3 regions of the Rhodopseudomonas sp. BR0G17 genome follow, and region 2 is predicted to be linked to each of the others. Evidence: predicted binding sites of a transcription regulator. Region 2 holds the regulator's gene; each other region holds the start of a gene.
The links. Region 2 encodes LexA, which represses DNA repair genes until DNA is damaged. Its sites were predicted from a motif close to TGTTCNNNNTGTGTTCNG; they were not measured.
Positions count from the first base shown of each region.

Region 1 (10,562 bases), on a different contig from region 2:
GAAGCCGACCGCGCTTCGCGTCGGCGATGTGCTCAGCGGTGAGCTCAATGCGCTGAAGACCCGGGCCAAGGGCAAGAACGGTCCGGTGTATCAGCTCGTCAGCGAGCCGCGCCGGCTGCCGGCGCCGGCAGGCCTGTGCAATCTCGAGAACGGGCCGGAGACCTTCCAGATCGTGCCGGCCGACGATGCCCAGGCGTCGCAACTGAAGACGCACCGCGGCAAGCAGGTTGCGCTGAAGATCGAGTCGGTCAGTTGCGCCAACGAGCCCGGTCAGATGAGCGAAGCCGTGGTGACCAAGTGGAGCCTGCTGAAGTAATCGGCGGGACGATCCGTCAGACCTTCACCGGTCCGAGCGCCGCGAAATGGCCGCGGCGCTGCAGCCACGCCAGCAGCAACAGGCTCGGGATCGCGACCGCGACACAGATCGCAAAGAACGCCGGCCACCCGGTGGCCTTGGCCACATAGCCGGCCCCCGACGACAGATAGGTCCGCCCGACCGCAGCGAGCGCGGTCAGCAGGGCGTATTGGGTGGCGGTGTGCAGCGGGTTCTTGCACAGCGCCGACAGATACGCGACGAAGATCACCGTGCCGATCGCGCTGGTGAAGTTCTCGGCGCTGATCGCCAGCGCCAGCGCCCATTGATCGACACCGACCACGGCGAGCCACGAGAACGACAGGTTGGCGACAGCCTGCAGCAGGCCGCCGATCCACAGGCTGGCGGCGAGTGAATAACGCCGCGCCACGAAGCCGCCGGCAAAGCCGCCGATCAGCGTTGCGGCGAGTCCGACGCCTTTGACGATCGCCGCATAGTCGTTGCGGGTGAAGCCGAGGTCGATCACGAACGGCGCCGTCATGGTGCCGGAGAACGCGTCGGTGAATTTGAACAGCACCACGAAAGCCAGTGCCGCGAATGCATCCTTGCGGCCGAGGAATTCGGAGAATGCGCCGATCGCCGCCTGGGTGACGCGGCGGAACGCGCTCTCGCCGCTGGTTGCAGCTTCGGCCCGCGCCGATTGCTCCGGCTCGGTGGCGAGCAGCGCTGTGACGGTGCCGATCAGCACCATCGCGGCCATCGTCACATAGCCCCACATCCAGGACTCCAGCCGGGTCCGCCCGGTGGATTCGTAGGCGCTGACCAGGAACAGCGCGCCGGCGGTCGAGACCAGCATGCCGATGCGATACGCCGCCACATAGGCGGCCATGCCGGCGGCCTGTTCTTGTTCCGGCAGGCTTTCCACCCTGAAGGCATCGACCACGATGTCCTGGGTGGCCGAGGTGGTGGCAACCAGCAGCGCACCGATCGCGACGTAGAGCGGCGACTTCGCCGGGTCCGCGAATGCCAGCACCAGGATGGCGGCGATCAGCAACAGCTGGGCGAACACCAGCCAGCCGCGGCGCCGGCCGAACGTCCGGGTGAGCAGCGGCACGTGCAGCGCGTCGACCAGCGGAGCCCAGATGAATTTCAGCGTGTAGGGTGTGCCGACCAGCGCGAACAGCCCGATAGTGCCGAGATCGACGCCGGATTCGCGCATCCACACCAGCAGCGTCGAACCGGACAGCGCCAACGGCAGGCCGGAGGAGAAGCCGAGAAACAGCACCACCAACACTCGCGGCTGCAAATACACCGCCATCGCCTCGCGCCAGCTCGGCTTGGTGACGGCTACTTGCGACGGCGCCTCGGGATTCGACGCGGGATCGGGAGCATTCATGTGTGGTTGGTAGCAGATTCGACGGAAGCCGGGCATCAAAGTCCGTCATCGCCCGGCTTGTCCGGGCGAACCAGTACTCACCGTGATTTGTCTGAAGCACGAGGCCATGCTGGACCATGTCGCCGCTGAGCCACGAAGGCTCTGGGATACTGGGGCGCCCGCTTTTGCGGGCGATGACGGCGGGTTGCGTGGCGCTGCCTCAGCTCGGCGCGACTTCGTCAATCTTGAAGGCGCGCGAGGCGAACAGATCGGCGCGGTCCGGGGCAAGGGGCGCTTCGGGTGTGGGAGCCGCTGAAGGGGCGGCGGCCGAGTCGCTGAAGTCGAGCTCCTCGATCCGAGCGGCGCGGCGCTCGATCTTGTCGGCGGAGATCAGGATCTGGCGGACGTCGTCGGTGACTTGACCGAAATGGGTCTGCAGCTTGGTGACGCGCTCGCGCAAGCGCGCCAGATCGTCGCCGAGGCTGAGCACCTCGGTGCGTATCTGGTCGGCGGCGTCGCGCATCCGTGCGTCTTTGAGGATCTGCTGCATCACCTGGATCGCCAGCATCAGCAGCGACGGCGACACCAGCACGACGCGGGCTCGGTAGGCCTTCTGGATCACGTCGTCGAAACCGTCGTGGATCTCCGCATAGACCGACTCCGACGGCACGAACATCAACGCGGTGTCCTGGGTCTCGCCCGGGATCAGGTATTTGGACGCGATGTCGTCGACATGGCGCATCACGTCGGTGCGCAGCCGCTGCGCGGCGGCCTTCTTGGCTTCTTCGGTGGTCGCCTCGCGTAGCGCCGTCACCGCTTCCAGCGGAAACTTGGCGTCGATGCACAGTGGCCGCTGATCCGGCAGCAGCACCACGCAGTCCGGCCGCTTGCCGGTCGACAGCGTGTATTGGAACGCGAACGAGCCCTTCGGCAGCCCATCTTGCACGATCGTTTCCATCCGCGCCTGGCCGAACGCGCCGCGTGCCTGCTTGTTGGCGAGCACGTCGCGCAGGGTCGTCACCTGGTCGGTCAGTTCGGTGAGGTTGTCATGGGCGCGGTCGATGATGCCGAGCCGCTCGTGCAGCGCTTGCAGGCTCTGCATGGTGTAGCGGGTCGATTGGGTCAGCGACTGGCCGAACCGGTGGGTGACGCTGTCGAGCCGTTCGCTCATCGCCCGCGCCATCTCGGCCTGACGGCCGGCAAGCGCCCGGCCCATTGCATCGACCCGGCCGTTGGCCTCGTGCTGGGCCCGCATCAACACCGCCAGCCGTTGGTCGATCTCCGCGGTCCGCCGCGCGGCGCTGCCGCGGGCCACAAGGACGGCGATGATCGCGAGCAGGGCCAGCGCGAGCGCGGCGAAAGCTACGGCGGCCATGCCGAGGCTGACCGGCACTTCGCCGAGCCTGAACAGAATCTGGTCCATCGCCGCCGGTGTAGCAGATTGCACAGCCATCAAGAACGAAGATAGAACATGACGCTGAACAGACCTTTAAGGCAGGTCGCGCCGAAAGTGGCAGAAGCTCCGGTCGGTCCCGGATTGACCGCAACGTCGGCGCCGCTTAAATCGCCGCCATGGCCCTACGCGAAATCATCATTCTGCCCGACAAACGGCTGCGCGAGATCTCCAAGCCCGTCACCGAGGTGACGACCGAGATCCGCAAGCTCGCCGACGACATGTTCGAGAGCATGTACGAGGCCCCCGGAATCGGGCTGGCGGCGATCCAGATCGCCGAGCCGGTGCGGCTGATCACGATGGATATCGTCCGCAAGGAAGGCGACGGCAAAAGCGATCCGCGCGCCTTCATCAATCCGGAGATCATCGGCGCCTCGTCGGACATGAACGTCTACGAGGAGGGCTGCCTGTCGATCCCGGAATACTACGCCGAGGTCGAACGGCCGAAGACGGTCCGGATCCGCTACACCGACCTCGACGGTAACGTGAAGGAAGAGGACGCCGACGGTCTGTTCGCGACCTGCATCCAGCACGAGATCGACCATCTCAACGGTGTGCTGTTCGTCGATCACCTGTCGAAGCTGAAGCGAGCGATGGTGATCCGCAAGTTCGAGAAGGCTGCCAAGCGCGGCATCAAATACGTCTGAGCGCTCGCGCAGGTGATCGGCCGGCGCGTGCAGACGCTCGGCCCTCCGTCGCCCAGACCTGTCCGGGACTCTGACGCTATGCCGCTTCGCCTCGTCTTCATGGGAACGCCCGAGTTCGCGGTACCGACGCTGCTGGCGCTGGCGGCCCATGGCCACGACATCGCTGCGGTTTATACGCGCGAGCCGAAGCCGGCCGGTCGGGGCATGAAGCTGCAGGAGACGCCGGTGGCGCTCGCCGCGCATCGGCTGCAGGCGCCCGTGCTGACGCCCAAGACGCTGCGCACCGATGAGGCGCTGGCGAACTTCCGCGCCCACGAGGCGGATGCGGCCGTCGTCGTCGCTTATGGCATGATCCTGCCTCAGGCGATTCTCGATGCGCCCGAGCTCGGTTGCTACAACTTGCACGGTTCGCTGCTGCCGCGCTGGCGCGGCGCCGCACCGCTCAATCGTGCCATCATGGCCGGCGACGCCGAGACCGGCGTGATGGTGATGAAAATGGACGCCGGGCTAGACACCGGCGATGTCGCGATGGCCGAGCGGATCGCCATTACCGACGCCATGACGGTCACCGACGTGCACGATCAGCTCGCCCGGCTCGGTGCCGATCTGATGGTGCGGGCGATCGCGGCGCTGGAGCGCGGCGGGCTGCAACTCACCAAACAAGGCGAAGACGGCGTCACTTACGCGGCCAAGATCGACAAAGCCGAAGCCAAGATCGACTTCGCCAAGTCGGCGCGCGCGGTGCTGCGCCACATCCACGGCCTGTCGCCGTTTCCGGGTGCGTGGTGCGAATTGCCGATCGAAGGTCAGCCGGTTCGGATCAAGGTGCTACGCTGCGCGCTCGCCGAGGGGCGTGGCACGCCGGGCGAAGTGATCGGCGATGATCTCACGATTGCTTGCGCTGACGGCGCGATCCGAGTGTCGCAGCTGCAGCGCGCCGGCAAGCAGCCGATGACCGCTGAAGAATTTCTGCGCGGCACGCCGATCGCGAAGGGTGTGCGGGTGGTTGGCTGAGGCGGAGCCTGAGCGCCACCCCACCTTCGGCCGTCACCACCCGCGAAAGCGGATGGCCCAGTATCCTAGAGCATTCGCGATCTGTTACTGACGCTCTGCAATACTGGGTCGCCCGGTCAAGCCGGGCGATGACGACAGAATTCGGGGCCACGCCGCGCCCAAAAGATGAGTCGCATGCCCCGCTACAAACTCACCATCGAATATGACGGCGCGCCGTTTTGTGGCTGGCAGTTGCAGCCGGCGCTGCCGTCGGTGCAGGGCGCGCTGGAAACCGCGGCACTGGCGACCTGCGGCGAGGCCGTGCGGGTGCATGGCGCTGGTCGTACCGATGCCGGTGTCCATGCGCTGGGGCAAGTCGCGCATGTCGATATTCCGAAGCCGTTCCGAGCCGACAAGCTCCGCGACGCGCTGAACGCCCATCTGCGTCCCAACCCGGTTGCTGTGCTGGCGGCCGAAATTGTGCCGGACACATTCGAAGCGCGGTTCTCGGCCGTGCGGCGGCACTATCGCTATCGCATCGCCAACCGCCGCTCCAACCTGGCGCTCGACATCGGCAAACTGTGGCGAGTGCCGAAGCCGCTCGATACCGATGCGATGCACCGCGCCGCGCAGGTGCTGATCGGCAAGCACGACTTCACCACCTTCCGCGACACCGAGTGTCAGGCGGCGTCGCCCGAGAAGACGCTCGACGTGCTCGACGTGATCCGCAATGGCGATGCGGTCGATATCGTTACCAATGCCCGCTCCTACCTGCACAGCCAGGTCCGCTCGATGGTCGGTTCGCTGGTCTGGGTCGGCGAAGGCCGCTGGACCGCAGACGACCTCGCCGCGGCGCTCGCTGCGCGGAAGCGTGCTGCCTGCGGCCCGGTTGCGCCGCCGGAGGGGTTGTATCTGATGCAGGTGGATTACTAAGCCACATGGTCGTCATTCCGGGGCGCGCGTGAAAAGCGCGAACCCGGAATCCCGATGTTGTTGCGAACGTAACGGTGCCCTGAATCTCGGGATTCCGGGTTCGCGAGCTGTGCTCGCGCCCCGGAATGACAAAAGAGAGGTCGTTGTTACTTGAAATATCTCTCCAGCACGCCGCGGTAGATGGCGGTCAGCTTGTCGAGGTCGCTGACCGGCGTGCGTTCGTCGATCTGGTGCATGGTCTGGCCGACCAGCCCGAATTCGACCACCGGGCAGTATTTGGCGATGAAGCGCGCGTCGGAGGTGCCGCCGCCGGTGTTGAGATCGGGCGTGCGGCCGGTCACTTCGGCGATCGCGGCGCCGACCAGATCGGTGAAGGCGCCGGGCTTGGTGACGAACACGTCGGCATTCGACGGCAGCCACTCGATCCGGGCGCGGATGCGATTGCCGCACGCGACCGCCAGCCGCTGTTCGACCAGCGCCTTCAGCGTCTCCTGGGTGTGGTGATCGTTGAAGCGGATGTTGAACTTGGCGCGCGCCTGTGCCGGGATCACGTTAGTGGCGGTGTTCCCGACATCGACAGAGGTGAATTCCAGGTTCGATGGCTGGAATTGCGCCGAGCCAGCATCGAGCGGCTCGTCGTTCAGCGCGGTAATCAGCCTGGCGATATCCGGCACCGGATTGGCGGCGCGATGCGGATAGGCGACGTGGCCCTGGACGCCATCGACGATCAGCACGCCGGATTGCGAGCCGCGCCGGCCGATCTTGATGGTATCGCCGATCGCCTCGACATTGCTCGGCTCGCCGACGATGCAGTGATCGAATCGCTCGCCGCGCTCGGCGGCCCATTGCAGCAGCTTGACGGTGCCGTTGACGGCGACGTCTTCCTCGTCGCCGGTGATCAGGAACGAGATCGAGCCCTTTGGCTTGCCGCCGGTCGCCGCCAGATAGTCCAGCGTCGCCGCCACCGCGCAGGCGATGCCGCCCTTCATGTCGACCGCACCGCGGCCGTACAGCAGACCGTCCGCAACGTCGCCGGTGAATGCGCCGTGAGTCCAGGCGCTGGCTTCACCTGGCGGCACCACATCGGTGTGGCCGGCAAAGCAAAGATGCGGCGCGCCGTCGCCGATCCGCGCATACAGATTGTCGATGTCGGCGGTGCCCGGCTCCGAGAAGGTGACGCGATGCACGGCGAAGCCTGCGCCCTTGAGCAGCGTCTCCAAAACATCGAGTGCGCCGGCGTCCGCCGGAGTTACCGAGGGGCAGCGCAGCAGGTTCTGGGCGATCGAAAGCGCAGTCGGAGTCGAGGTCATCAGGTCAGCGTGCCTTGCGGCTCCAGAGGATCGGGGCCGTATTGGTTAGGACCGCGGGTGCCGCGCAGGCAGCCGAGTTCGACGAAGCCCCAGATCGCGATGCCGAGCCCGATCAGTGCCAGCACCAGGCTGACGGGGCTGTCTTCCATGGTCTGGTTGGAGCCGCCAAGCAGGCTCGGGCCGAACCAGAACAGCAGGATCCACCAGCCGCTCTTGTCGCGGTCGTGCAGCCGTTTGATGCCGGTGGCCAGGCCCGACCAAGTGCCGGCAAGGCCGAGCGCGATCGCGATCAACCAGATCAGGAGCGCACCGCCAGCGAAGCGGAACAGCTGCTCGGGATCGACGCCGCCGAGCCAGGCGATGGCCAGCACGGTGAACACCATCCAGGCGGCGACGTAGATCAGTCCGACCAGCCAGTATTTGGCGCGATTGATCCGACCTCGAAAGCTGAAGAACAGCGTGGTCCAGTCCATCCGCGCCTCCTACAGGTTTCAGTCCCGCAGCAATTCGTTGATCGAGGTCTTGGAACGGGTGCGCTCGTCGACGCGCTTGACGATCACCGCACAGGCGGTGGCCGGGCCGGGGGCGCCGTTCTTCATCGGCTTGCCGGGCAGGGTACCGGGCACCAGCACGGCATATTCCGGCACTTCGCCGACGAAGATTTCGCCGGTCTCGCGGTCGACGATCTTGGTCGAGGCACCGAGGAAAACCCCCATCGCCAGCACCGCACCCTTGCGCACGATCACGCCCTCGGCGACTTCGGAACGGGCGCCGATAAAGCAGTCGTCCTCGATAATCACCGGGCCGGCCTGCAGCGGCTCGAGCACGCCGCCAATGCCGGCGCCGCCGGAGATGTGCACGCGCTTGCCGATCTGGGCGCAGGAGCCGACCGTCGCCCAGGTGTCGACCATGGTGCTTTCATCGACGTAAGCGCCGAGATTGACGAAGGACGGCATCAGTACCGCGTTCTTGGCGATAAAGGCGGAGCGGCGCACGATCGCCCCCGGCACGGCGCGGAAGCCGGCTTCGCGGAAGCGGTTCTCACCCCAGCCTTCGAACTTCGACGGCACCTTGTCCCACCAGTTTGCACCGCCCGGGCCGCCGGCGATCACGCCCATATCGTTGAGCCGGAACGACAGCAGCACTGCCTTCTTCAGCCACTGATTGACCGTCCAGGTGCCGGAGGCCTCGCGCTGCGCTACCCGCACCTTGCCCTGGTCGAGCAGATCGAGCGCATCCTCGACGGCCTGACGAATCTCGCCCTGCGTTGCCGCGGTAACGGTGTCGCGCGCGTCGAAAGCGGCGTTGATGGTAGATTCCAGGGCGGTGAGCGGCATCGACGGGTCCTTGGGAGGCTGATTTCAGGGAGAGTTTTGCGGAGTGTTGTCCGGATTCGCCGGGTCGGAGTCAAGGCGCCGCCGCGACCCCCAAGCCATCGCCCGGCTTGTCCGGGCGATCTAGTATCCCAGAGCATCGGGCCGTCTGGGAGGTCTCCGATGTTGCGTCAGTTTTACGTCTACATCTTGGCCAGTCGAATCGGCGGGACGATCTACGTCGGCGTCACCAATGACCTCGTTCGTCGCATAGCCGAGCACAAATCCAAAGAGGTCGAGGGTTTCACGCTGCGCTACGGCGTCGATCGGCTGGTGTATTTCGAAGTGTTCGACGATGTCGAGAATGCCATCCGGCGCGAGAAGCGGTTGAAGAAATGGCCGCGCGACTGGAAGGTCAGACTGATCGAACAGCACAATCCGGATTGGAATGATCTGTACCCGGAGATCGCCGGTCCGCCCTGACCGGCGCTCTGGAATACTGGATCGCCCGCCTGCGCGGGCGATGACGGTGGGGGATGTGGCGATGCCACGTCATCTCTCTTCCACGTCGTCGCCCGGCTTGTCCGGGCGATCCAGTATCCCAGGGCATTGGACGGAAGATCGCAAGCGCTCTGCAATACCTGGCCGCCTTGCATCCGGCGGCGATGACGATTGAGGCTGTGGAGGCGCCCCGGCCTACAGCGAACTCAGCTTTCCCAGGAATCCGGTCAAATCATCGGTCACGTGATCGACGTGGGCGGCGTCGCGGCCTTCGAGCTCCCAGTCTTCGCGGACCACGTCCTGGCTATCGTCAGGCACCACCAGCACGGTGGTCATGCCGAGCTGGTGCGGCACGGTGAGGTTGCGGGCGAGGTCTTCGAACATCGCGGCGCGGGCCGGGTCGACACCATGGCGGTCGAGAAAACGGCGGTAGGTCTGCGGCGCCGGCTTCGGCTCGAGGTCGGCCGCAATGATGTCGAACACCGCCTCAAAATGATGGCCGATGCCGAGCCGCTCCAGCACCTTGCCGGCATGGGAGGTCGAGCCGTTAGTCAGGATCAGCTTGCGGCCCGGCAGTCGCTCGATCGCATCGCCCATCGCCGGATTCGGCTGCAGCGGCGAATGGTCGATGGCGTGGACGTAAGCCAGGTAGTCGTCGGCGTGGACGCCGTGCTCGGTCATCATCCCGCGCATCGTGGTGCCGTGGCGCTTGTAGTAATCCTTCTGGATACGGAAGGCCTCTTCCGGCGAAACCTTCAGCCAGTTGGCGACGAAGTCGCGAATCCGCGCATCGACCTGCTGCCATAGGTTGAGGTGATGCGGGTACAGCGTGTTGTCGAGATCGAACACCCAGGTCTCGACGTGATCGAAGCCGCGTTTGCCGAGCTGCATCATGGGGCGGACAACCTCAATGTCTTACCGCTACTCAGATCGACGGCCGCGAAGCCGGTGGCGGCGAGGCCGCGCGCTGCGCAATCGCCTTGCTCGCCGATCTCGAACTTGCTGTCCCGCGTGCACAGCGTCATGCCACCGCCCCAGTTCAGCGCTCGGCCCTTGATGGTGACCGGCCGGCCGCTGCCGTCGACCGCTTCGGCGAAGCTGAACACCCGCTTCGGCTGAGCGCTGAGGTCGGGACGCAGGCATTGGCCGGGCGCGACGCCGTACCAGCCGCGGCTGGTGATGGTCTTGCCGTCGTCTTCGCCGACTGCCGCCATGATCTTGTACTTGGTGTCGTTGCACCAGGTCAGCCCGCTGCCGGACGGCTGCTGCACTGCCTTGATCATCACGTCGAAGAAATCCGGCGCATCGACGATCTCGGGCTTTAGGCCGCGGCTCTTGAGGAAGGCGGACAGCGCGGCCTGTGTCTTCGGGCCGTCGACGCCATCGATCGGCGAGGCGTCGTAGCCGGCGATCACCAGCAGCCGCTGGATCGCGGCGAGCTTGGCCTGTTCGTCGTCGTAGCCGGAGTCTTCCGCCAGATACGCGATCTTGTTGCCGTCCTCGGTGTCGGTCGGCTTGATCTCGGTGAAGGCGGCGAGCGTCTGGCCGCCGCGGCATTGCCGCGCGGCGGCGATGACGAAATTGTCCTCGGCGATGCATAGCCGGTCAGTGCCGTTCTGCGGCAACGGCGACACGCCGTACACCGGCAGCGCGCGGGCATTCAGCATGATGCGGTCGGCATTGAGCGCGCCTTGCACCACGACCCGGCATTGCGCCGGATCGAT
Region 1 covers NZ_QUML01000002.1:302,672-313,233, reverse strand. Annotated here, with positions in the region: gene DY467_RS03525 (hypothetical protein) at 1-316, shown strand, start outside; gene DY467_RS03520 (AmpG family muropeptide MFS transporter) at 333-1,709, opposite strand; gene DY467_RS03515 (DNA recombination protein RmuC) at 1,909-3,111, opposite strand; gene def (peptide deformylase) at 3,261-3,788, shown strand; gene fmt (methionyl-tRNA formyltransferase) at 3,867-4,802, shown strand; gene truA (tRNA pseudouridine(38-40) synthase TruA) at 4,977-5,714, shown strand; gene dapE (succinyl-diaminopimelate desuccinylase) at 5,861-7,024, opposite strand; gene DY467_RS03490 (DUF805 domain-containing protein) at 7,024-7,497, opposite strand; gene dapD (2,3,4,5-tetrahydropyridine-2,6-dicarboxylate N-succinyltransferase) at 7,516-8,361, opposite strand; gene DY467_RS03480 (GIY-YIG nuclease family protein) at 8,521-8,820, shown strand; gene DY467_RS03475 (pyrimidine 5'-nucleotidase) at 9,034-9,732, opposite strand; gene DY467_RS03470 (DUF1036 domain-containing protein) at 9,729-10,562, opposite strand, start outside.
Region 1: a site for LexA is predicted at 3,143-3,160, ahead of DY467_RS03515 (DNA recombination protein RmuC). Genes of this name have one in related genera too.

Region 2 (10,562 bases):
GACCGACCGACGAGACGCGATGATGACCGACGCTTCTGCCGATCTTGCCTGGGATCATCCCGCCCCGTTCACGCTGCCGATGACGCCCGCGCCGGCCGATATCGACGGCCTCAACCACACCAACAACTCCGTCTATGTGCGCTGGTGCGACAGCGTCGGCTGGGCGCATTCAGAAGCGCTCGGGCTGTCGCTCGCCGACTGGCAGCGGATCGATCGGGCGATGGCGATCCGGCGCGGCGAATACGACTACCTGCTGCCGAGCCATTTGGGCGACGAGCTGCTGCTGGGAACTTGGATCTATGGCAGCGACGGCAAGCTGGTGATGGAACGCCGCTTCCAGCTGATCCGCCTGCGCGACGGCGCCACCATCATGCGCGGACGCTGGCAACTGGTGTGCATCGAACTGAGCAGCGGCCGCCCGCGCCGCCTGCCGCCGGAATTCGTCAGCGTCTATCTGCCGGTGATGATCAAGGCCGATGACGGCGGCCCAGCGCCGGCCACCGCTTAGGACCGGCCTCTTCCACTCGGATCTCACTGCGTCTTGAGCCGGGCGAAGGAAACCGCGACGCGCTCGGTATCAGCCTCGAGGCTGATGAACCCGACACGCACCGACGTCGTTGTCGTCGGTTCAGTCACACCGGAGCGCGCCCCTCATGTCCGCAGCGGCCAGCATGTTCGTGCGTCAGTTCTTCCACGGCACGCGGGCCGATCTCGCTCCCGGCGAGCTGATCGTGGTCGGCTACCAGTCTAACTTCACTACCGTAGCGCCGCTGTCCTGGGTGTATTTCTCCGGCACGCTGGACGCTGCGATCTGGGGCGCCGAGCTCGCCGCCGGCGATGCGCCGCAGCGGATCTATGTGGTCGAGCCGACCGGCCCGTTCGAAGACGATCCCAATCTCACCGACAAGAAGTTTCCCGGCAATCCGACGCTGTCCTATCGCTCGAAGCATCCGCTGCGCATCGTCGCCGAAGTGACCAAGTGGCAGGGCCACCCGCCCGAGCGCGTGCAGCAGATGAAGGACGGTCTCGCCCGCCTCAGCGCCGAAGGCGCCGAGATCATCGATTAGCGCTTCAAAAGCACGGCGGCGTGCGCTCGTTACTGCGCCGGCAGCGCCCGGCAATCCATCGAGTACACCAGCTCGCCCTTGGCGGTGCGGCCGATCGGCTGGCACGGCGTGGACGCACGGCTCGGCTGTGCGCTCGGCGCTGCCGCAGGGCGTGCGGCTTCGCTCGGAGCTGCGGCCGGCGCAGCCGCCGGAGCCGCTGCAGGCTCAGGCGCGGATGCGGACGGCGGGCCGTAATCGCCGGCGTTGAACGACGGCGCCCAGCCTTTGCTCCAGTCGTGGCGCATCCAATACACCGAGCCGAACGCGATGATGCCGACCACGACCATGATCCGCAGGAACCATTTCGGGAAATCTTCCATCTGCGCGCTCCACGTCCGCTCGATGCCTGGAACCGGTCGTACAGGCGAAGACGACGGTTCGACAATAATGATTTAGGCCGACGCGGCGGGACGCCGCGCTCACAGCCGACGCCGGGCGCATCTTGCGCAGGCGCCGCGCGCCACCTAAAGCCGGATCGTGACGGTTCGATTTCAACTTGCCTGCGAGGGAGAAGCCCGATGGCTCTGATGCCGGTCGACGACGCGCTGGCCGCGGTGCTGGCTGGTGCGCATGGGCTCGACACCGAGCTGGTCGCGATCGAGGACGCTCACCGCCGCGTGCTGGCGCGCGATCTCGCCGCGCTGCGGACCCAGCCGCCGCAGGCGATGTCGGCAATGGACGGCTACGCCGTGCGCGCGGCGGACGTGGCGGCGACACCGGCAACGCTCCGGGTGATCGGCGAGATCGCAGCCGGCCGCCCGGCGACGATAGGCATCGGCCCAGGCGAGGCGCTGCGCATCTTCACCGGCGGCGTGGTGCCGGAGGGTTCGGACGCCGTGGTGATCCAGGAAGACACCGTGCGCGACGGCGACCGCGTCACTGTCAATGAAGCCGTCAAACCCGGCCGTCACATCCGCCCGGCCGGAATCGATTTCAAGGAAGCCCAGGTGCTGCTGCGCCAGGGCCACCGGCTCAGCGACCGCGACCTCGCGCTTGCGGCCGGCATGAACCACGCGGCGCTGCCGGTGCATCGCCGCCCGCGGCTGGCGATGCTCGCCACCGGCGATGAGCTGGTGATGCCGGGCACCACGCCCGCGCCCGGCCAGATCGTCTATTCCAACGGCTACGCGCTGCGTGCGCTGGCGCGCGCCGAGGGCGCCGACGTGATCGACCTCGGCATCGCCGCCGACACGCTGGACGCGACCCAGGCCGCGATCCGGCAGGCTCGCGATCTCGGCGTCGATCTGCTCGTCACCACCGGCGGCGCATCGGCCGGCGACCATGATCTGGTCAAAGGCGCGCTGGAGGCCGAAGGCACCACGATCGCGTTCTGGAAGATCGCGATGCGGCCGGGCAAGCCGATGATGCACGGCCATCTCGGCCCGATGCGGGTGATCGGCCTGCCCGGCAATCCGGTGTCGTCCTACGTCTGCGCGGTGCTGTTCATGGTGCCGCTGATCCGCGCGCTGTGCGGCATGAGCGAGCCAAGGCATGTCCGCGAGCCGGCGCTGCTCGGCGCGGACCTTTCTGCCAACGATCAGCGCGAAGACTATCTGCGCGCCACGCTGTCGCACGACCAAACCGGACGGCAGATCGCCACTCCGGTCGACAGCCAGGATTCGTCGCTGCTGGCGCGGCTGGCGTCGGCGGAAGCGCTGATCGTGCGCCCGGCTTTCGCGCCGGCCGCACCGGCCGGTTCACCCTGCGTCATCCTTAAGCTCCCGCTATAGCGACCCGTGAAAATCCTAGATTTCGATTAAGAGGTTGCGGAACACACCCCGAACAGATAGTGTCCGTTCATGATTTGTTTTCGAGATTCGGCGACGATGACGCTCTCACAAGGGCTCGTGGCCCGAACCGAAACGCACCTCGAACCGGCACATCATCGCCGACTGGGGATTTGCCGATGCTGACGCGCAAGCAGTTTGAGCTGTTGAAATTCATCAACGAGCGACTGAAGGAAGCCGGCGTGCCGCCGTCCTTCGACGAGATGAAGGATGCGCTCGACCTCCGTTCCAAGTCCGGCATTCATCGCCTGATCACCGCGCTGGAAGAGCGCGGCTTCATCCGGCGGCTGCCCAATCGCGCCCGCGCGATCGAAGTCATCAAGCTGCCCGACACCGGCGGGATGCCCGGCAACAGCCGGCGCGGTTTCACCCCGAGCGTGATCGAAGGCAATCTCGGCAAGGTGCGGCCGCCAAGCCCGGCGCCGGCCGAGGATGACAACGATCGCGGCAGCGTCGCGGTGCCGGTGATGGGACGGATCGCAGCCGGTACGCCGATCGAAGCCCTGCAAAGCCGCAGCCACACCATCAGCGTTCCAGCCGACATGCTCGGCAGCGGCGAACACTACGCGCTGGAAGTGCGCGGCGACTCGATGGTCGAAGCAGGCATCCTCGATGGCGACATGGCGCTGATCCAGAAGAACGACATCGCCGACACCGGCGACATCGTGGTGGCGCTGATCGACGAAGAGGAAGCTACGCTGAAACGCTTCCGCCGCCGCGGCGCCTCGATCGCGCTGGAGCCGGCCAACGCCGCCTACGAGGTGCGGATCCTGCCGCCGAACCGCGTCCGCATCCAGGGCAAGCTGATCGGGCTGTACCGCAAGTATTGAGGCGTGCAGTGGACAGAGCTGGTCGCCCGCTCTGTCGTCGGCGTGCGGGCCTTTGCGCCCTACTCGTCGCCCACTTGGTCCTGCGGAGCCGGCGTGGCGTCGATCGGCGCACGGCGGCGACTTGAAGGTTCGGTCGAGATAGACGCGTCCGTCGCCTCCGCGGCCGCTGGAGCCCAGGGCCGGCTCTGGCCGCGAGGTCGGGCGGCCTCCGCCACGAACAGCCCTGGATCGTTTGCGCTCCGCCGCAGCGCCAGCGCGCCATTCGCCTGCAATTCGTCCCGGCCGATCACCCGTGCGGCGCAATCCGGCGGTGGCTGGCCGGCCGTGACGATCAGCACGGCACGGGCGCAATCGTCGGCGAGCCCGTCGGGGCGGAGCGACAGCGCCACCAGCCGTCCGTCGGCGAGCGGCGTGACACAGCCGTCCGGATCGCAGGAGACGCCGGCACGCAGCGACGCTGCATCCGGGGCACGGGAATCGGCATCGGAAGCGAGCCACTCCTTCAGCCGAAAGCTATCCCCGCCGCCCTGCATCAGGCGCAGCCGGCCGTCGGCGCCGCGTACCGCGACCTGCCTGCCGTCGCCGGCAATCAGCACCTCCGGCTGCGGCGTCAGCGCCGCCCAGGCGATGGCGACGCCAACGCCGAGCGCCCCGGCCCAGCGCAGCGGCGAGCGGAGCAGACCGAGCATCACGATACCGAGCGAGGCGACGAGCAAGGGGCCGGTGCCGAACGCGGTGACGCGGCCGACCGCGCCGGGCAGCGACGCCACCCATCGGGCGACCAGGATCATCCAGTCGATCCCGAGTTCCATGATCCGCCAGAACGGCGCATCGAGCCCGAACGGCATCGCCGCGAGCCCGAGCAGCCCCGCCGGCATCACGATCGCCGACACCACCGGCATGGCCGCCAGATTGCTGAGTACACCATAGGGGGTGATGCGGTGGAAGTGATAGGCTGCGTACGGCATCGTCGCGAAGCCGGCGACCAGCGAAGCCAGCGCCAGCAGCGCAATTTCCCGCCCGCCCCACAGCGCCACCCGCGCAGCAGTCGAACTATCGGCCTGCGCGAACACCGCCGGCATGCCGATCTGTACCAGCGCGACCAGGCCGAGTGTGGCCGCGAACGACATCTGGAAGCTCGGATGCACCAACGCTTCCGGCGCGATCAACAGCACGACCAGTGCAGCCAGCGCCAGCGTCCGAAACGTGATTGCGCGGCGGTCGACCATCACGGCGATTAGCACCACCGCGGTCATCAGAAAGCTGCGCTGGGTCGCGACTTCCGCACCCGACAGCGCCAGATAGAACGCCGCGGCGAGCAGCGCGACCGCGGCCGCAACCTTCTTGATTGGAAACGTCACGGTCAGCCGCGGGATCAGCGCCAGCAGTGCGCGCAGCGCGAAGAACACCACGCCGGCCACCACCGCCATGTGATAGCCGGAGATCGACAGCACGTGACCGAGACCGGAGATGAACATCGCGTCGTTCACCGGGGTCGAGATCGCGTCTCGCTTACCTGTGAGCAGCGCGGTGGCGATCGCGCGCGGATCGCCGCCCAGCGACGCGCGGATCCGGGCATCGATCGCATCGCGCAGGCCCTGCATCACCGCGGCGTAGCGCAAGCGCCAGCCGCCATCCTGCGGCGGCTCGGCGGTGGTGATCGCGCCGAGTACGAAGCCGGACGCAGCGATTCCCTGGAAGTACAAATCGCGCGCGAAGTCGTAGCTGCCCGGTCGCAGCGGCTGAAGCGGTGGCTGAAGCCGCGCCTTCAGTGTCACGAAGCTGCCGACCGCAGGCGCCGTCCCTTTCTTCACCGACAGCCGCACCCGCTCCAGCGATGGTGCCCGCGCCGCCTGCATTTGCGTCACGCGGAGAACGAAGCGATCGGTGCGCTCGCGCTCCTCGCGGATTTCGACGAAGCCCCGCAGCTCCGCTGCGAACACCGGCGCGGCCAGCACCGGATGCGCGATCCGCGCAGCTTTCAGCGACGCGGTCGCAAAGCCTGCCACGAGAGCCGCCAGCAACAGGACCGGTGCGAAGGCCTGGCTGCGCCGCAGCAGGATGGCCGCGATTCCGAACACCGACGCGGTCGCTGCCGCCACCCAGGCAACCGGCTCGTGATCGGCGGCGAAGTACACGGCAATACCGGCGCCGAATGCCACCGGCGTCCACGGCAGCAACCGGCCCGGCCCCACCTCGGCCCGCGCCCAGTCGCGTAACAGATCAAGAAAGGCCGGTCCCCACGACAGGCCGGACGGCAGCAACGAACCGGCGCCCGCCGGCGCCCCGGTCGGCCATGTCCGTGCTCTGGTCCGATCGCGCCGCTCCACGGCACCCGCCCCCGTCCGCCGCGAGCGGAACAGTGGAGCAGAATGCCTCCGCCGGCAATCACCGGCGGAGCGCAATCAGGATCGGTGGTAGTTCAGCCCTTCGCGACTTCCTTGGCGAAGGTATCGCGCAACCCGATGGTTCGATTGAACACCGGCTTATCCGGCGTCGAGTCCCGATCGCGGACGAAGTAACCCTGACGCTCGAACTGCAGCGGCTCGGTCGAGTTGCTCGCCGCCGTCTCCGGCTCGATCCGCGCCTCGGTCAGCACTTCGAGCGACTGCGGATTGAGGTCATCGGCAAAGCTCGCAGCGCTCGGCGCCGGATTGGCGAACAGCTGATTGTAGATCCGGATCTCGGCCTTCACCGACTGCGCCGCCGGCAGCCAGTGCATCGTCGCCTTGACCTTGCGTCCGTCGGGCGCGTTGCCGCCGCGGGTTTCCGGATCATAGGTGCAGCGCAGCTCCACGATCTCGCCGGCGTCGTTCTTGATCACCTCACGGCACTTGATGAAGTAAGCATAGCGCAGCCGCACCTCATTGCCCGGAGACAGCCGGAAGAACTTCTTCGGCGGGTTCTCCATGAAGTCGTCCTGCTCGATGTAGATCTCGCGGCCGAATGCGATCTTGCGCGTGCCGAGGCTCGGATCGTCCGGATGGTTGATCGCCTCGAGTTCTTCGGTCTGGCCTTCCGGGTAGTTCTCGATCACCACCTTCAGCGGCTTCAGCACCGCCATCCGCCGCTGCGCGGTGCGATTCAATTCCTCGCGGATGCAGAACTCCAGCATGCCGAGATCGACCACGCTGTTGGCCTTGGCGACGCCGATCCGCTTGACGAAATCGCGCAGCGCCGCCGGCGGCACGCCGCGACGCCGCATCCCGGCCATCGTCGGCATCCGCGGATCGTCCCAGCCGGCGACATGGCCGCCGCGCACCAGTTCGGTCAGCACGCGCTTCGACAGCAGCGTGTAGGTGATGTTGAGCCGCGCGAATTCGTACTGCCGCGGCTGCGACGGCACCGGCAGCTTCGACAGCAGCCATTCGTACAGCGGCCGATGATCCTCGAACTCCAGCGTACAAATCGAGTGGGTGATGCCCTCGATCGCATCCGACTGGCCGTGCGCGTAGTCGTAGCTCGGATAGATCGACCATTTGTCGCCGGTGCGCGGATGGTGCGCATGCAGGATGCGGTACAGCACCGGATCGCGCAGGTTGATGTTGCCCGACGCCATGTCGATCTTGGCGCGCAGCACCCGCGTGCCGTTCGGGAATTCGCCCGCCTTCATCCGCCGGAACAGGTCGAGATTCTCCTCGACCGAACGGTCGCGGAACGGGCTGTTCTTGCCCGGCTCGGTCAGCGTTCCACGGCTGGCGCGGATCTCATCCTGCGACTGATCGTCGACATAGGCGTCGCCATTTTTGATCATCAGCTCCGCCCAGGCGTAGAGCTGCTCGAAATAGTCCGAGGCGTAGAACATGTGCTCGCCCCAGTCGAAGCCGAGCCAGTGGACGTCGGCCTGGATCGAGTCGATGTATTCCTGTTCTTCTTTGGTCGGATTGGTGTCGTCGAACCGCAGATGGCAGCGGCCGCCGAATTCCTGCGCGATGCCGAAATTCAGCGCGATCGACTTGGCATGGCCGATATGCAGATAGCCGTTGGGCTCCGGCGGGAACCTGGTCACGATGGTCCGGTGCTTCCCGCTGTCGAGATCGGCCTGGACGATGTCGCGAATGAAGTCGCGCCCTGCCTCGCCCGCCGCTGTATCTGCCGTCGTCATGCGTCAATCGTCCTACTGGTCGGAACCGAAAGGGGTATCTGCCAAATCCGCCGCCCCGCGCCAACCCCCAGGGGCTGCGCGGACCACTTTAGTTATGCGCCGATCCTGCTATACACCCTGCGCGCCGCTCCGGCGCGTTCCCTTCCCTGCATTTGGTTCGAATGACCCGTCCCGTCGTCACCCGCTTCGCGCCCTCGCCCACTGGTTTTCTGCACATCGGCGGAGGCCGCACCGCGCTGTTCAATTGGCTGTATGCGCGCAAGCACGGCGGCACGATGCTGCTGCGAATCGAGGACACCGACCGCCAGCGTTCGACCCAGGAGGCGATCGACGCCATCCTCGACGGGCTGAAATGGCTCGGGATCGATTGGGACGGCGACACCGTTTACCAGTTTGCGCGCGCGGCGCGGCACCGCGAGGTTGCCGAGCAGCTGCTGGCGGCCGGCAAGGCCTACCGCTGTTACGCCACCACCGAGGAGCTGGCGGCGATGCGCGACAAGGCCCGCGCCGAGGGCCGTGCCAAGCTGTACGACGGTAGCTGGCGCGACCGCGATCCCTCCGAGGCCCCGGAAGGCGTCAAGCCGACCATCCGCCTCAAGGCACCGCTGACCGGCGAGACTGTGATCGAGGATCAGGTGCAGGGCCGCGTCGCCTGGCAGAACGAGAACCTCGACGATCTAGTGCTGCTGCGCGGCGACGGCACCCCGACCTACATGCTGGCGGTGGTGGTCGACGACCACGACATGGGCGTCACCCACGTCATCCGTGGCGACGACCATCTGATCAACGCGGCGCGCCAGAAGCAGATCTACGACGCGATGGAGTGGGAGCTGCCGGTGATGGCGCACATCCCGCTGATCCACGGTCCCGACGGCTCGAAACTGTCGAAGCGCCACGGTGCGCTCGGCGTCGACGCCTACCGCGCGATGGGATACCTGCCGGCTGCGCTGCGCAACTATCTGGTCCGACTCGGCTGGAGCCACGGCGATCAGGAAATCTTTACCACGCAGGAAATGATCGATGCGTTCGACCTGCCGGCGATCGGCCGGTCGGCGGCGCGGTTCGATTTCGCCAAGCTCGAGAGCCTCAACGGTCACTACATCCGTCAGAGCGATGATCACTCTCTCGTGACCCTGCTCGAGGACCTGCTGAAATACATCCCGCAGGGCCCGGCGATTGCGGCGAAGTTCGACGACAGCATCCGTGCCAAGCTCACCCAGGCCATGCCGGGGCTGAAGGAACGCGCCAAGACGCTGATCGAGCTGCTCGATAATGCCGGCTTCATCTTCGCCGACCGGCCGCTGGCCCTGGATCCCAAGGCGCAGGCGGTGTTGACGCCCGAAACCCGACAGCTGATCGGCCGGCTGCGCGCCGCGCTAGAGGACGTCACGCCGTGGACGGCGGCGACGACCGAGGCCGCGATGCGGACGTTCGCCGAGCAGGCTGGGCTGAAGCTGGGTGCGGTGGCGCAACCGCTCCGCGTGGCACTCACGGGACGAACCACATCGCCGGGAATCTTCGACGTTTTGGCGGTGCTGGGGCGCGACGAGTGCCTGTCCCGCCTCGCCGATCAGGCCGCGTAAAAAACCCGGGAAACGGCTCGCGTCCGGCCGCCTTGCAGTGCACACTGCAATGAGCTACGCCTTTCCGCCAGCGCTTCAAGACAACCAGTCTCGCTCGCAAGAGCGCTGCGCATACGGCTGGTTTCGCCAACGAACATCGGGGACCACACGATGGACGCAACGACCAACAACAAAACGGCAACGCTGACGGTTGGAAACAAGAACTTCGATCTTCCGGTGCTCACCGGGACAGTCGGTCCCGACGTCATCGACATCGGCAAGCTCTACGCGCAGACCGGGATGTTCACCTACGATCCGGGTTTCACGTCGACGGCGAGCTGCCAGTCCAAAATCACTTACATCGACGGCGACGCAGGCGTTCTCGAGTATCGCGGTTACCCGATCGAACAGCTCGCTGAAAAAGGCGACTTCCTCGAAACCTGCTATCTCTTGCTGTACGGCGAACTGCCGACCAAGGCGCAGAAGGAAGACTTCGACTACCGCGTCACCCGCCACAACATGGTTCACGAGCAGATGGCCCGGTTCTTCCAGGGCTTCCGTCGTGACGCGCATCCGATGGCGGTGATGGTGGCTTCGGTCGGCGCGCTGGCCGCGTTCTATCACGACTCCACTGACATCAACGATCCGACCCAGCGGATGATCGCCTCGATCCGGATGATCGCCAAGGTCCCGACGCTGGCGGCGATGGCCTACAAATACTCGGTCGGTCAGCCGTTCGTGTATCCGAAGAACTCGTTGTCCTACGCCGCCAACTTCATGCGGATGTGCTTCGCCACGCCGTGCGAGGAATACGTCGTCAACCCGGTGCTGGCGAACGCGCTCGACAAGATCTTCACGCTGCACGCCGACCACGAGCAGAACGCGTCGACTTCGACCGTCCGTATCGCCGGCTCGTCGGGCGCCAACCCGTTCGCCTGTATCGCCGCCGGCATCGCCTGCCTGTGGGGCCCGGCGCATGGCGGCGCCAACGAGGCGGCGCTGGCGATGCTCAAGGAGATCGGCGACGTCTCCAACATTCCGGACTTCATCGCCAAGGTGAAGGACAAGAACTCGTCGGTGCGGCTGATGGGCTTCGGCCACCGCGTCTATAAGAACTACGATCCGCGCGCCAAGATCATGCAGCAGGTCTGCCACGAAGTGCTGGCCGAAAC
Region 2 covers NZ_QUML01000006.1:154,768-165,329, reverse strand. Annotated here, with positions in the region: gene DY467_RS07325 (acyl-CoA thioesterase) at 20-508, shown strand; gene arr (NAD(+)--rifampin ADP-ribosyltransferase) at 654-1,067, shown strand; gene DY467_RS07315 (hypothetical protein) at 1,097-1,426, opposite strand; gene DY467_RS07310 (molybdopterin molybdotransferase MoeA) at 1,625-2,836, shown strand; gene lexA (transcriptional repressor LexA) at 3,013-3,723, shown strand; gene DY467_RS07300 (ComEC/Rec2 family competence protein) at 3,783-6,053, opposite strand; gene DY467_RS07295 (glutamine--tRNA ligase/YqeY domain fusion protein) at 6,146-7,828, opposite strand; gene gltX (glutamate--tRNA ligase) at 7,990-9,411, shown strand; gene gltA (citrate synthase) at 9,562-10,562, shown strand, end outside.

Region 3 (10,562 bases), on a different contig from region 2:
GCAGGCGCTCAGCAGCGGCGCTCCGAGGAGCAGGCCCAGCGCGGTGCGGCGGGTGGTTCGCAACGGTTTCGTGTCTGGATCGTGCAAGCTTGCCATGCCATCTCTTGCAGCGGTCCGGCGGGGCTGCCGGATCCCGTGTCGTCCTCCGTACGATCGGCCTTTCGGCCTTTGACGGAAGATTTCATCACAATGTCGGCCAATGATTAACCGGGCCAAAAGGTTTATGCTCATTACGAGCGCCGGACAAATCACCGTGCCGTCGTTTTCAACCTTTCCTCTGCCATCCTGCCGTCCAGGCCGATCAAGTTAGTGGCGATGCGCGTCAAACCAGAAATTTCAGCACCGCCGTCCGCAGCGGCGGAACCGGAGGCACGAACGTTTCTGGTCGCCGGCCAACGTCTGGTCGCCCCGCGCATCGCACCGGGACTGCATCTGGTCGCCACCCCGATCGGTCACCTCGGCGACATCACTCTACGTGCGCTGGAAACGCTCGCCGGCACCGATCTGATCGCGTGCGAAGATACACGAATTACGCACCGCTTGCTCGAACGATATGGCATCTCGGCGCGGCTGAAGCCGTACCACGAGCACAATGCCGCGCAGGCGCGGCCAAAGCTTTTGGAAATGCTGGCGCAGGGCCAGTCGGTCGCGCTGGTCTCCGATGCCGGTACGCCGCTGATTTCCGATCCCGGCTACAAGCTGGTGCGCGAGGTGTACGCTGCCGGACATCAAGTGATCGGACTACCCGGCGCGTCAGCCGTGTTGGTTGCCCTGTCGCTCGCCGGCCTGCCGACCGACCGGTTCTTCTTCGACGGTTTTCTACCTTCCAAACAGGGAGCCCGCCGTACGCGGCTCGGTGAGCTGGCGTCGATCGATGCGACGCTGGTGCTGTTCGAAGCCGGCAGCCGGATTCAGAACTCGGTGCATGATTTTGCCGACCTGCTCGGTGCGACACGCGAGGCTGCGATCTGCCGCGAACTCACCAAGCTGCATCAGGAGGTGCGGCGCGCCACCCTCGGCGAGCTCGCCGCCCAAGCTGACACGATGGAGACACGCGGCGAATTCGTCGTGGTGATCGGGCCGCCCGATCCGGCCTCGCGGGTGATGAGCGACGACGACCTCGACCGCTGGCTGAGCGAAGCTCTGACTCGCCACAGCGTCAAGGACGCGGTCGCGCAGGCGGTCGAGCTTTCGGGCCGGCACAAGCGCGAGATTTACGCGCGCGCATTGGAGCTGTCGCGGCAGCGCGAGGCCGACGATGGCGAAGACTGATCGTTCGCAAACCTCCGTGCTAGCGCGCATCGCAGCGTTTCGCACCGGCCTGTCGGCCGAAGCCAGCGCGGCGGATTATCTCGAACGACAAGGCTACCGCATCCTGGCGCGGCGCTTCAAAACCCGCTGCGGCGAAATCGATCTGGTGGCGCAGCGCGACGCGCTGGTGGCGTTCGTCGAAGTGAAGGCACGCGGCAATGTCGACGATGCCGCCTACGCGGTGACGCCGCGGCAGCAGAGCCGCATCGTTGCGGCCGCCGAAGCATGGTTGAGCCGGCATCCCGAACACGCGATGAGCGAGCTGCGCTTCGACGCCATCCTGATTGCCCCCAACACAGCGCCTCGGCATCTGCCGGGCGCATTCGACGCCACGCCATGAGCCCGGCTGCTTGACCAAGCCGCCGCCACCCCGCATCGTCACCGCCGCTCTGCCAACCTCGGAACACACGACATGACATTGAAGGTCGCCGTCCAGATGGACCCCATCGCGCGGATCAACATCCGCGGCGATTCGACGTTCGCGCTGCTGCTCGAAGCGCAGGCTCGCGGCCACGCGATCTCGTACTTCACGCCCGACAAGCTGTCGCTACGCGGCAACGATGTGGTCGCCTCGGTGCAGAGCCTGAAAGTACGCGATCAGGAAGACGATCACTTCACCCTGGGTGAACCGACCCGCGTCGATATGCGTAGTTACGACGTGGTGCTGCTGCGGCAGGATCCGCCGTTCGATCTCGCCTACATCACCTCGACGCATCTGCTCGAGCGGATTCATCCGTCGACGCTGGTGGTCAACAATCCGGCCAGCGTGCGCAACGCACCGGAGAAACTGTTCGTGATGGATTTTGCCGAGCTGATGCCGCCGACGCTGATCAGCCGCGACAAGGACGAGATCAACGCGTTCCGGGCCGAGCACGGCGCGGTGGTGATGAAGCCGCTGCACGGCCATGGCGGCGCGGCGGTGTTTCGGGTGCTGCCGCAGGACATCAATTTCGGCTCGCTCTACGACATGTTCGCGGTCACGTTCCGCGAGCCGTGGGTGATCCAGCGCTTCCTTCCCGAGGTCAAACACGGCGACAAGCGCATCATCCTGGTCGACGGCGAATTCGCCGGCGCGGTCAACCGCGTGCCGGCCGAAGACGATCTGCGCTCCAACATGGTCCGCGGCGGCGCCGCGGCCGCGACCGAATTGTCGCCGCGCGAGCGCGAGATCTGCGCGACACTCGGGCCGAAGCTACGTGAGCGTGGGCTGTTGTTCGTCGGTATCGACGTAATCGACGGCTATCTGACCGAGATCAACGTGACCTCGCCGACCGGTATCCGTGCGGTGGCACGGCTCGGCGGGCCGGACATCGCGGCGAAGATCTGGGACGTGATCGAGGCCAAGCGCGCCTGATCTGCTGCCCTGGAGAGCGGCTGAGGCAACGACACCCTTGCCAGTCGGCAAAGGTGGCCGCACAACTACGAGGATCGTCCACTATGCGGACGTCCGCGGGGGGCTGCCGGGACGTGGACGCATGGTGAAAGCGGCAGCGGTAAGCTAATGATGTTAGGTCGGACGGCGGCAGGCACATGGCCCCGCTGTTCCTGGTAATGGGATCAGAGGTAGCGACGGTATGATCGTCGGCGAAGATCAGCATTGGGGACGGCGGGCGCTGGAATTCGTCGATTCCGTCGAGCGGCTCGAAGCGCCCGCGCTGATCAGCCGGTTTGAATCGCTGATCGCGAGCTGCGGTTTTACCGCCTACATCATGGCCGGCCTGCCGTCGCGAAACGCCGGGCTGCCCGAACTGACGCTGGCGAACGGCTGGCCGCGCGACTGGTTCGACCTCTATGTCAGCGAGAACTTCAGCGCGGTCGATCCGGTGCCGCGTCATGGCGCCACCACGGTTCATCCTTTCGTATGGTCCGAGGCGCCTTACGATCGCGACCGCGATCCGGCCGCCCACCGGGTCATGACCCGCGCGGCGGACTTCGGACTGGTCGAGGGCTATTGCATCCCGCTGCACTACGACGACGGCAGCGCGGCGATCAGCATGGCCGGTCGGGAGCCGGACCTCAGCCCGGCGGCCCGCGGCGCGATGCAGCTGGTCAGCATCTACGCACATAGTCGGCTGCGCGCGCTCAGCCGGCCTAAGCCGATCCGGCGCAACCGGCTCACGCCGCGCGAGTGCGAGATCCTGCAGTGGGCGGCCCAGGGCAAGACCGCCTGGGAAATCTCGATGATCCTCTGCATCACCGAGCGCACCGTGAAATTTCATCTGATCGAGGCGGCCCGCAAGCTCGATGCCGCCAACCGCACCGCGGCCGTCGCCAAGGCATTAACACTCGGCCTGATCCGTTTGTGACCTGTCCGATCGGACAGTAGTTCGGTTCCCGTTCGCACCTGCACTGTTCCCGCCTGCAGACCCACTGCAGGAGGGGAATTGCATCATGCAGGTCCATGTCATCCGTCGGGAGAACCGCGCGCTCTATGCCGGTCTGCTCGACAAGTACTTCCGCATCCGTCACCAGATCTACGTCGTCGAGCGCGGCTGGAAAGAGCTCGATCGGCCGGACGGCCGCGAGATCGATCAGTTCGACACCGAAGACGCGGTGTATCTGCTCGGCGTCGACAATGACGACATCGTCGCCGGCATGCGGATGGTGCCGACCACGTCACCGACGCTGCTCAGCGACGTCTTCCCGCAGCTCGCATTGGCCGGCCCGGTCCGGCGGCCGGATGCCTACGAGCTGTCGCGGATCTTCGTGGTGCCGCGCAAGCGTGGCGAGCATGGCGGCCCGCGCGCCGAAGCCGTGATCCAGGCGGCCGCGATGGAATACGGCCTGTCGATCGGCCTGTCGGCCTTCACCATCGTGCTGGAGACCTGGTGGCTGCCGCGGCTGGTGGACCAGGGCTGGAAGGCCAAGCCGCTCGGCCTGCCTCAGGACATCAATGGCTTCTCGACCACTGCGGTGATCGTCGATGTCGACGACGACGCCTGGGTCGGCATCTGCAATCGCCGCGCGGTACCCGGCCCGACGCTGGAATGGCGTGGGCTCGAAGCCATCCGTCGTCATTCGCTTCCGGAATTCCAGGTGATTTCATGAACGCCCCTTCCAAACCGCGCGGCGCCCGGCCGATCACGCTGAACCCACCGCTGAAGCAGCACGCGGTCTGCATCGACGCGCTGGCCTCGACCATCAACCGCGCCATTGAGCAGGCCGAAGAGCTCGGCATCTCATCGGCGGTCCAACTGCTGATGATGGCGCGGCTCGAGGTCGACCTGACCGAGATCGCGCTTGAAAGCCGCACCAAGAACAGCGCCTGACACGACACCGGCGGGGGAAGGCCCCGCCGGTTTGTTCCCTTAATGTTCTTGCGCAGCGACTGCGCCGCGGTTAGCCTCGTTGCTCTGCGGAGAGGGCGTTATGGTCCAGCACGTATCCACCGTGGCGTTCGAAGGCATCGAGGCGCGCAGCGTCGATGTCCAAGTGCAGGTGTCGCCTGGACTCCCGGCCTTCGCCATGGTCGGGCTGGCCGACAAGGCGGTGTCGGAAGCGCGCGAGCGGGTGCGGTCGGCGCTGATCGCATCGGGACTGGCGCTGCCGGCGCGGCGGATCACCGTCAATCTCGCTCCCGCCGATCTGCCCAAGGAAGGCAGCCATTACGACCTGCCGATCGCGCTCGGCTTGATGGCGGCGATCGGCGCCATCCCGGCCGACGCGCTCGAAGGCTTCACCGTCCTCGGTGAGCTCGGGCTCGACGGCTCGATCGCACCGGTGGCCGGCGTCTTGCCGGCGGCGATCGCAGCCAATGCGCGCGAGCACGGCCTGATCTGCCCGGCGGCCTGCGGCTCCGAGGCGGCCTGGGCGAGCCCCGACATCCAGATCATCGCGGCGAGCTCACTGATCCAGATCGCCAATCACTTCAAGGGCTCGCAACTGCTCGGGCGGCCGCAGCCGCGGGTCCGGGAAGCCGAAGCCTCAATGCTCGACCTGCGCGATATCAAGGGCCAGGAGAGCGCCAAGCGCGCGCTCGAAATTGCCGCGGCCGGTGGGCATCATTTGCTGATGATCGGGGCACCAGGCGCCGGCAAATCGATGCTGGCAGCGCGGCTGCCGTCGATCCTGCCGCCGCTGTCACCAGCCGAGCTGTTGGAAGTCTCGATGATCGCCTCGGTCGCCGGCGAAATCCGCGATGGCGCGTTGACGGCGCGGCGGCCGTTTCGCGCGCCGCATCACTCCGCCAGCATGGCGGCGCTGACCGGCGGCGGCATCAAGGCGCGCCCGGGCGAGATTTCACTCGCGCATCAAGGCGTCCTGTTTCTCGACGAGCTGCCGGAGTTCGATCCCCGCGTACTGGATTCGCTGCGGGCGCCGCTCGAAACCGGTGAAGTCGCCGTCTCGCGCGCCAACCATCGCGTCACCTATCCGGCGCGGGTGATGCTGGTGGCGGCGATGAATCCATGCCGCTGCGGCCACGCCTTCGAACCGGGCTTTGCGTGCAAGCGCGGCCGGATCGATCGCTGTACCTCGGACTATCAATCGCGCATCTCCGGTCCGTTGATGGACCGCATCGATCTGCGAATCGAAGTGCCGGCGGTGAGTGCTGCCGACCTGATCCTGCCGCCGCCGGCCGAAGGCTCAGCCGACGTCGCAGCGCGTGTCGCTGCGGCGCGCGAGGTGCAGCGGACACGCTACGCATCGATCGGGCTGCCGCAGATCCGCACCAATGCGGAAGCCCCCGCCGCAGTGCTGGAGACGACCGCACAGCCGGATACGGCCGGGCTGAAATTGCTGCATGACGCCGCCGAAACCATGCGGCTGTCGGCGCGCGGCTATCACCGCGTGCTGCGGGTCGCCCGCACGCTGGCCGATCTCGACGGCTGCGACCGCATCGGCCGCGTCCATCTGGCCGAAGCATTGTCGTATCGCGCGCTGGCCGACGATCAGCGTCGCGCGGCTTAAGCGCGGTTAACGCACCATCAACCTTGTTGGGAGCACCAACTCGATTCTGCGCAACTTTCAACCTGATGGCAGCACCCCAAGCGCATGTTTCCGCGTTGCCGGACAACGGCAAATGTTGGAGCGGCGATGACGGGGAAGCTGCGGATCAGGTCGAGGCTGCGCTTATGGACGCGCCGGCATCCGCGCATCGCGATGGCGGGCCGCGCCGTCACAGCGTTTTCCGCCGGTTTCGGCGGCGCCTATGGATTACTCTTCAGCAGCCGTCCGGAGATCTCAGGTTACGATCCGCATACGTTCGCGATCGGCACCAGCTTCCTGTTCGCGCTGGCCTGCCTGGCGCTGGCGATCCAGACGATGCGGCTGCGGCGGATGCGCAGCCGCCTGCGCCTGCTCACCGATTTACGTGACACGGCCACAGCGAGGTCGCCGGAGCACGGCGGCCGGAATGCGGTGATTGAGCCTCGCGATAGCGCCGAGGCGGAGAGCCGCGCAAAGTCGCGGCTGCTGGCGATGGCGTCGCACGAAATTCGCACGCCGCTGAACGGCATCATCGGTATGAGCCGGCTGTTGCTCGATACGCCGCTCAGCCCCGAACAGACAACTTACGCCAAGGCCGTGAAGACCTCCGGCGAGGCGCTGCTGGCCCTGACCGACGAACTCCTCGACTACGCGCGGGTCGAGGCCGGCAAAATCGAACTCGACTCCGATCCGTTTGTGTTGAGCAGCCTGATCGAAGACGTGGCCGAACTCCTGGCGCCGCGGGCACAGGCGCGCGGGCTGGAGATCGCCGCCGATGTCGACGAGCGGCTGCCGGCGCGGCTGATCGGCGATGCGGCGCGTCTGCGGCAGGTGCTGCTCAATCTGTGCGGCAACGCCATCAAGTTCACCGAATCCGGCGGGGTGGCGCTGATCGCCGAGCCGGGCGAGGCCGGCGAATGGCGCGTGATCGTGCGCGACACCGGGATCGGGATCGCGCCGGAGGCCCAGGCGCGGATTTTCCGCGAGTTCGAGCAGGCGGACGCCGGCATCGCCCGCAATTTCGGCGGCACCGGTCTCGGCCTCAGCATCAGCGACCGCATCGTCACGGCGATGGGCGGCCGCATCGCACTCGACAGTCAGCCGGGGCAGGGCTCGACCTTCACCATCACGCTGCCGCTGAGCGCAGCCGAAGACGATCGCGCAGCCGCGACCTTCGCGCCGCCGGATCTGCATGGCAGCTCGGTGATGATCGTCTCGCCGCATGGGGTCGAAGCTTCGCTGGGCGCGCGGCGGCTGGGACGCTGGGGCGCCGAGACCTGCCTATGCGATGATATCGCCGCCGCAATGACCCGATTGCCGGAGCGCGACTGGCACGCGGTGCTGATCGATCATGCGTTCGGGCCGGACGCGATCGAGACCCTCGCGCGCGAAGCTCAGCCGCACGCGACCCATCGCCTGGTGATGCTGACGCCGGCGGCACGGCACGAGCTGCTACCGAACCTTCCGGCCGCATTCACCGGCTATCTGGTGAAGCCGCTCCGCGCCGCCACGCTGGCCGCACGGCTCGGCGCACCGGTCGAGGTCGCGGCGCCGAGTATCGCGGACGGCGATCCGCCGACGCTCCAAGACACGCCGCCAGTAGTCACGCGTGAATCGCTCGCCATCCTTGTCGCCGAAGACAACGACATCAACGCGTTGCTGATTCGCGCGCTGCTGCACCGGCTCGGCCACCGCGCCGAGATCGTCGGTGACGGCCGCCGTGCCGTAGAGGCGTGGGGTGCTGCTGACAAGACCGGCACGCCATTCGATCTGGTGCTGATGGACGTGCAGATGCCGATCCTCGACGGGCTGGAAGCAGCCCGCCAGATCAGGACGCTGGAAGCCGAACGCGCAAGGCAGCGGGTGCCGATCCTGGCGCTGACGGCCAACACGCTGGCGGAGGATCGCGAAGCCTGTTTGGCGGCCGGGATGGATGGCTTCCTGATCAAACCGGTCGATCCCGACAAGCTCGCCGAAATTCTGGCGAACGTATCCGCCGCGCACCAAACCGCCTGACGCGGCAAGTAAATACCGAATGCCGCTGCTAACAACAAAGTCAGTGGCGATGTCATCGTTCGGCAATCATCGCGTCACATCGCTGTTGAACGGTCATGATTGTTGGTGCGATCAGGCCGCGGCGATTCCGTTACGGGACGGGTGCGGTCGCGAGGACGCCATGCACACCGACCATCTCGCCCGTTCGAAGAAATTCATTAAGCTGCTGCGCCCGGAGACCGCCGGAGCCGCCGCGCAAACCGCAATTACTTGGTTCAAGCCCGCGCTCAAGCTGGCCGAGACCGGCAAGCCGATCGGCCCGTCGCCGGCGACGCTCGGCCGCCTCGGGCCGCTCGAAGTTCGGCTCGCGCAGACCAAGCAGGACGTCAAGCGCGCCCAGAAGCTGCGCTACCGGGTGTTCTACAAGGACGGCACCGCGATCGCCGATGCGCCGACGATGCTGGCCCGGCGTGACAAGGACGCCTTCGATCCGATCTGTGATCACCTCTTGGTGGTCGATCACGCCGCCAAGCCGTCGCTGAGTGGCAAGCAGCCGGTGGTCGGCACCTATCGGCTGCTTCGTCAGGACGTCGCCAATCGCAATGGCGGTTTCTACACCGAGAGCGAATTCGATATCGGCGGACTGATCACCCGGCATCCGGAGCTGCGCTTTCTCGAACTCGGCCGCTCCTGCGTGCTGCCGCCGTATCGTAACAAGCGCACCGTCGAGCTGCTGTGGCACGGCATCTGGACCTACGTCCGCCAGCACGGCGTCGACGTGATGCTCGGCTGCGCCAGCTTCGACGGCACCGATCCGGATCGCCTGGCGCTGCCGCTGTCGTTCCTGCATCACTACGCGCCGGCGCCTGAGGCTTGGCGCGCCCGCGCACATCCGTCGCGCTATGTCGAGATGAACCGGCTGCCCAAAGACGCGATCGACCAGAAGGCCGCGCTGCGCGAACTGCCGCCGCTGATCAAAGGCTATCTGCGGCTCGGCGCCACGATCGGCGAAGGCGCGGTGATCGACTATCAGTTCGGCACCACCGACGTGCTGATCATCCTGCCGGTCTCGGCGATCAGCGCCCGATACATCGAGCATTTCGGCGCCGATGCTTCACGGCACGCGGCGTAGCAGGGTGCATCCACCCGACACGTCCGTCATTGCCGGGCTTGACCCGGCAATCCATCGTCTTCGAGAAAACACATCGTCACGCGCGCTTGCGCGCGCGATGGATCCGCGGGTCAAGCCCGCGGATGACGCTGAGTAACCGGCGAGGACTACAACCTTCGCAGCGCCACCGAATCCACGACGTGGTCGGCGCCCTTCTTCAGGATCAGCGTCGCGCGCGGGCGGGTCGGCAGGATGTTGTCTTCGAGGTTGGCCAAGTTGGTGCGTTCCCAGATCGCAATCGCGGTCGCTGTCGCCTCTTCGTCGGACAGCACCGCGTAGCGATGGAAGTACGACCGCGGATCGTGGAACGCGGTGTCGCGCAGCGCCAGGAAGCGCCGGACGTACCAGTCGCGCAGCACCGGCTCGTCGGCGTCGAGATACACCGAAAAATCGAAGAAGTCAGATACCACCGGCACCGCCTTGCCGTCGCGCGGCAGCCGGCCGGTTTGCAGCACGTTGACGCCCTCGACGATCAGGATGTCGGGGCGGTCGATCACCGTGAACTTGTTCGGCACGATGTCGTAGGTGAGGTGCGAGTAGATCGGCGCTTTGACCTTGCGGCGGCCCGACTTGATGTCGGACAGAAAGCCGAGCAGCGCCGGCAGATCGTAGCTTTCCGGAAAACCCTTCTTCTGCATCAGTCCGGCGCGCTCCAGCACCGCGTTGGGATGCAGGAAGCCGTCGGTGGTGACGAGATCGACCGTCGGGCGCGGCGACCAGCGCGCCAGCAGCGCCTGCAGCACGCGCGCGGTGGTCGACTTGCCGACCGCCACCGATCCGGCGACGCCGATGATGAACGGCATCTTGCGCTCGACCACGCCGAGGAACCGGCGCTGCGCGTAGTACAGCTGCTGCATCGCCGCGACATGGATCGACAACAGCCGCGACATCGGCAGATAGATTTCTTCGACCTCGCTGAGATCGAGCCGGTCGTGCATCGAGCGGAGCGCCGCAACCTCGGCGGCATCGAGCGTCATCGGCGTGTCTTCACGCATGCTCGCCCATTCCGCCCGCGAGAACACCCGGTACGGGTTGTAGTGGTGCAGATCCGACCTTGCGTCCATCTCGCGGGCCCTTCGCCTTGGTTTTGAGTGGCGGGATTTATTGTTATTGCGGCCGCCCTGTGCGGCCGATGCCGTCAGTCGCGCTTGCGCGACGC
Region 3 covers NZ_QUML01000013.1:107,215-117,776, reverse strand. Annotated here, with positions in the region: gene DY467_RS12720 (penicillin-binding protein activator) at 1-96, opposite strand, end outside; gene rsmI (16S rRNA (cytidine(1402)-2'-O)-methyltransferase) at 316-1,272, shown strand; gene DY467_RS12710 (YraN family protein) at 1,259-1,651, shown strand; gene gshB (glutathione synthase) at 1,724-2,665, shown strand; gene rpaR (HTH-type quorum sensing-dependent transcriptional regulator RpaR) at 2,886-3,617, shown strand; gene rpaI (4-coumaroyl-homoserine lactone synthase) at 3,703-4,359, shown strand; gene DY467_RS12690 (hypothetical protein) at 4,356-4,580, shown strand; gene DY467_RS12685 (YifB family Mg chelatase-like AAA ATPase) at 4,681-6,219, shown strand; gene DY467_RS12680 (ATP-binding protein) at 6,346-8,253, shown strand; gene olsB (l-ornithine N(alpha)-acyltransferase) at 8,414-9,364, shown strand; gene coaA (type I pantothenate kinase) at 9,511-10,467, opposite strand; gene DY467_RS12665 (phosphoribosyl-ATP diphosphatase) at 10,542-10,562, opposite strand, start outside.
Region 3: a site for LexA is predicted at 4,613-4,630, ahead of DY467_RS12685 (YifB family Mg chelatase-like AAA ATPase). Genes of this name have one in related genera too.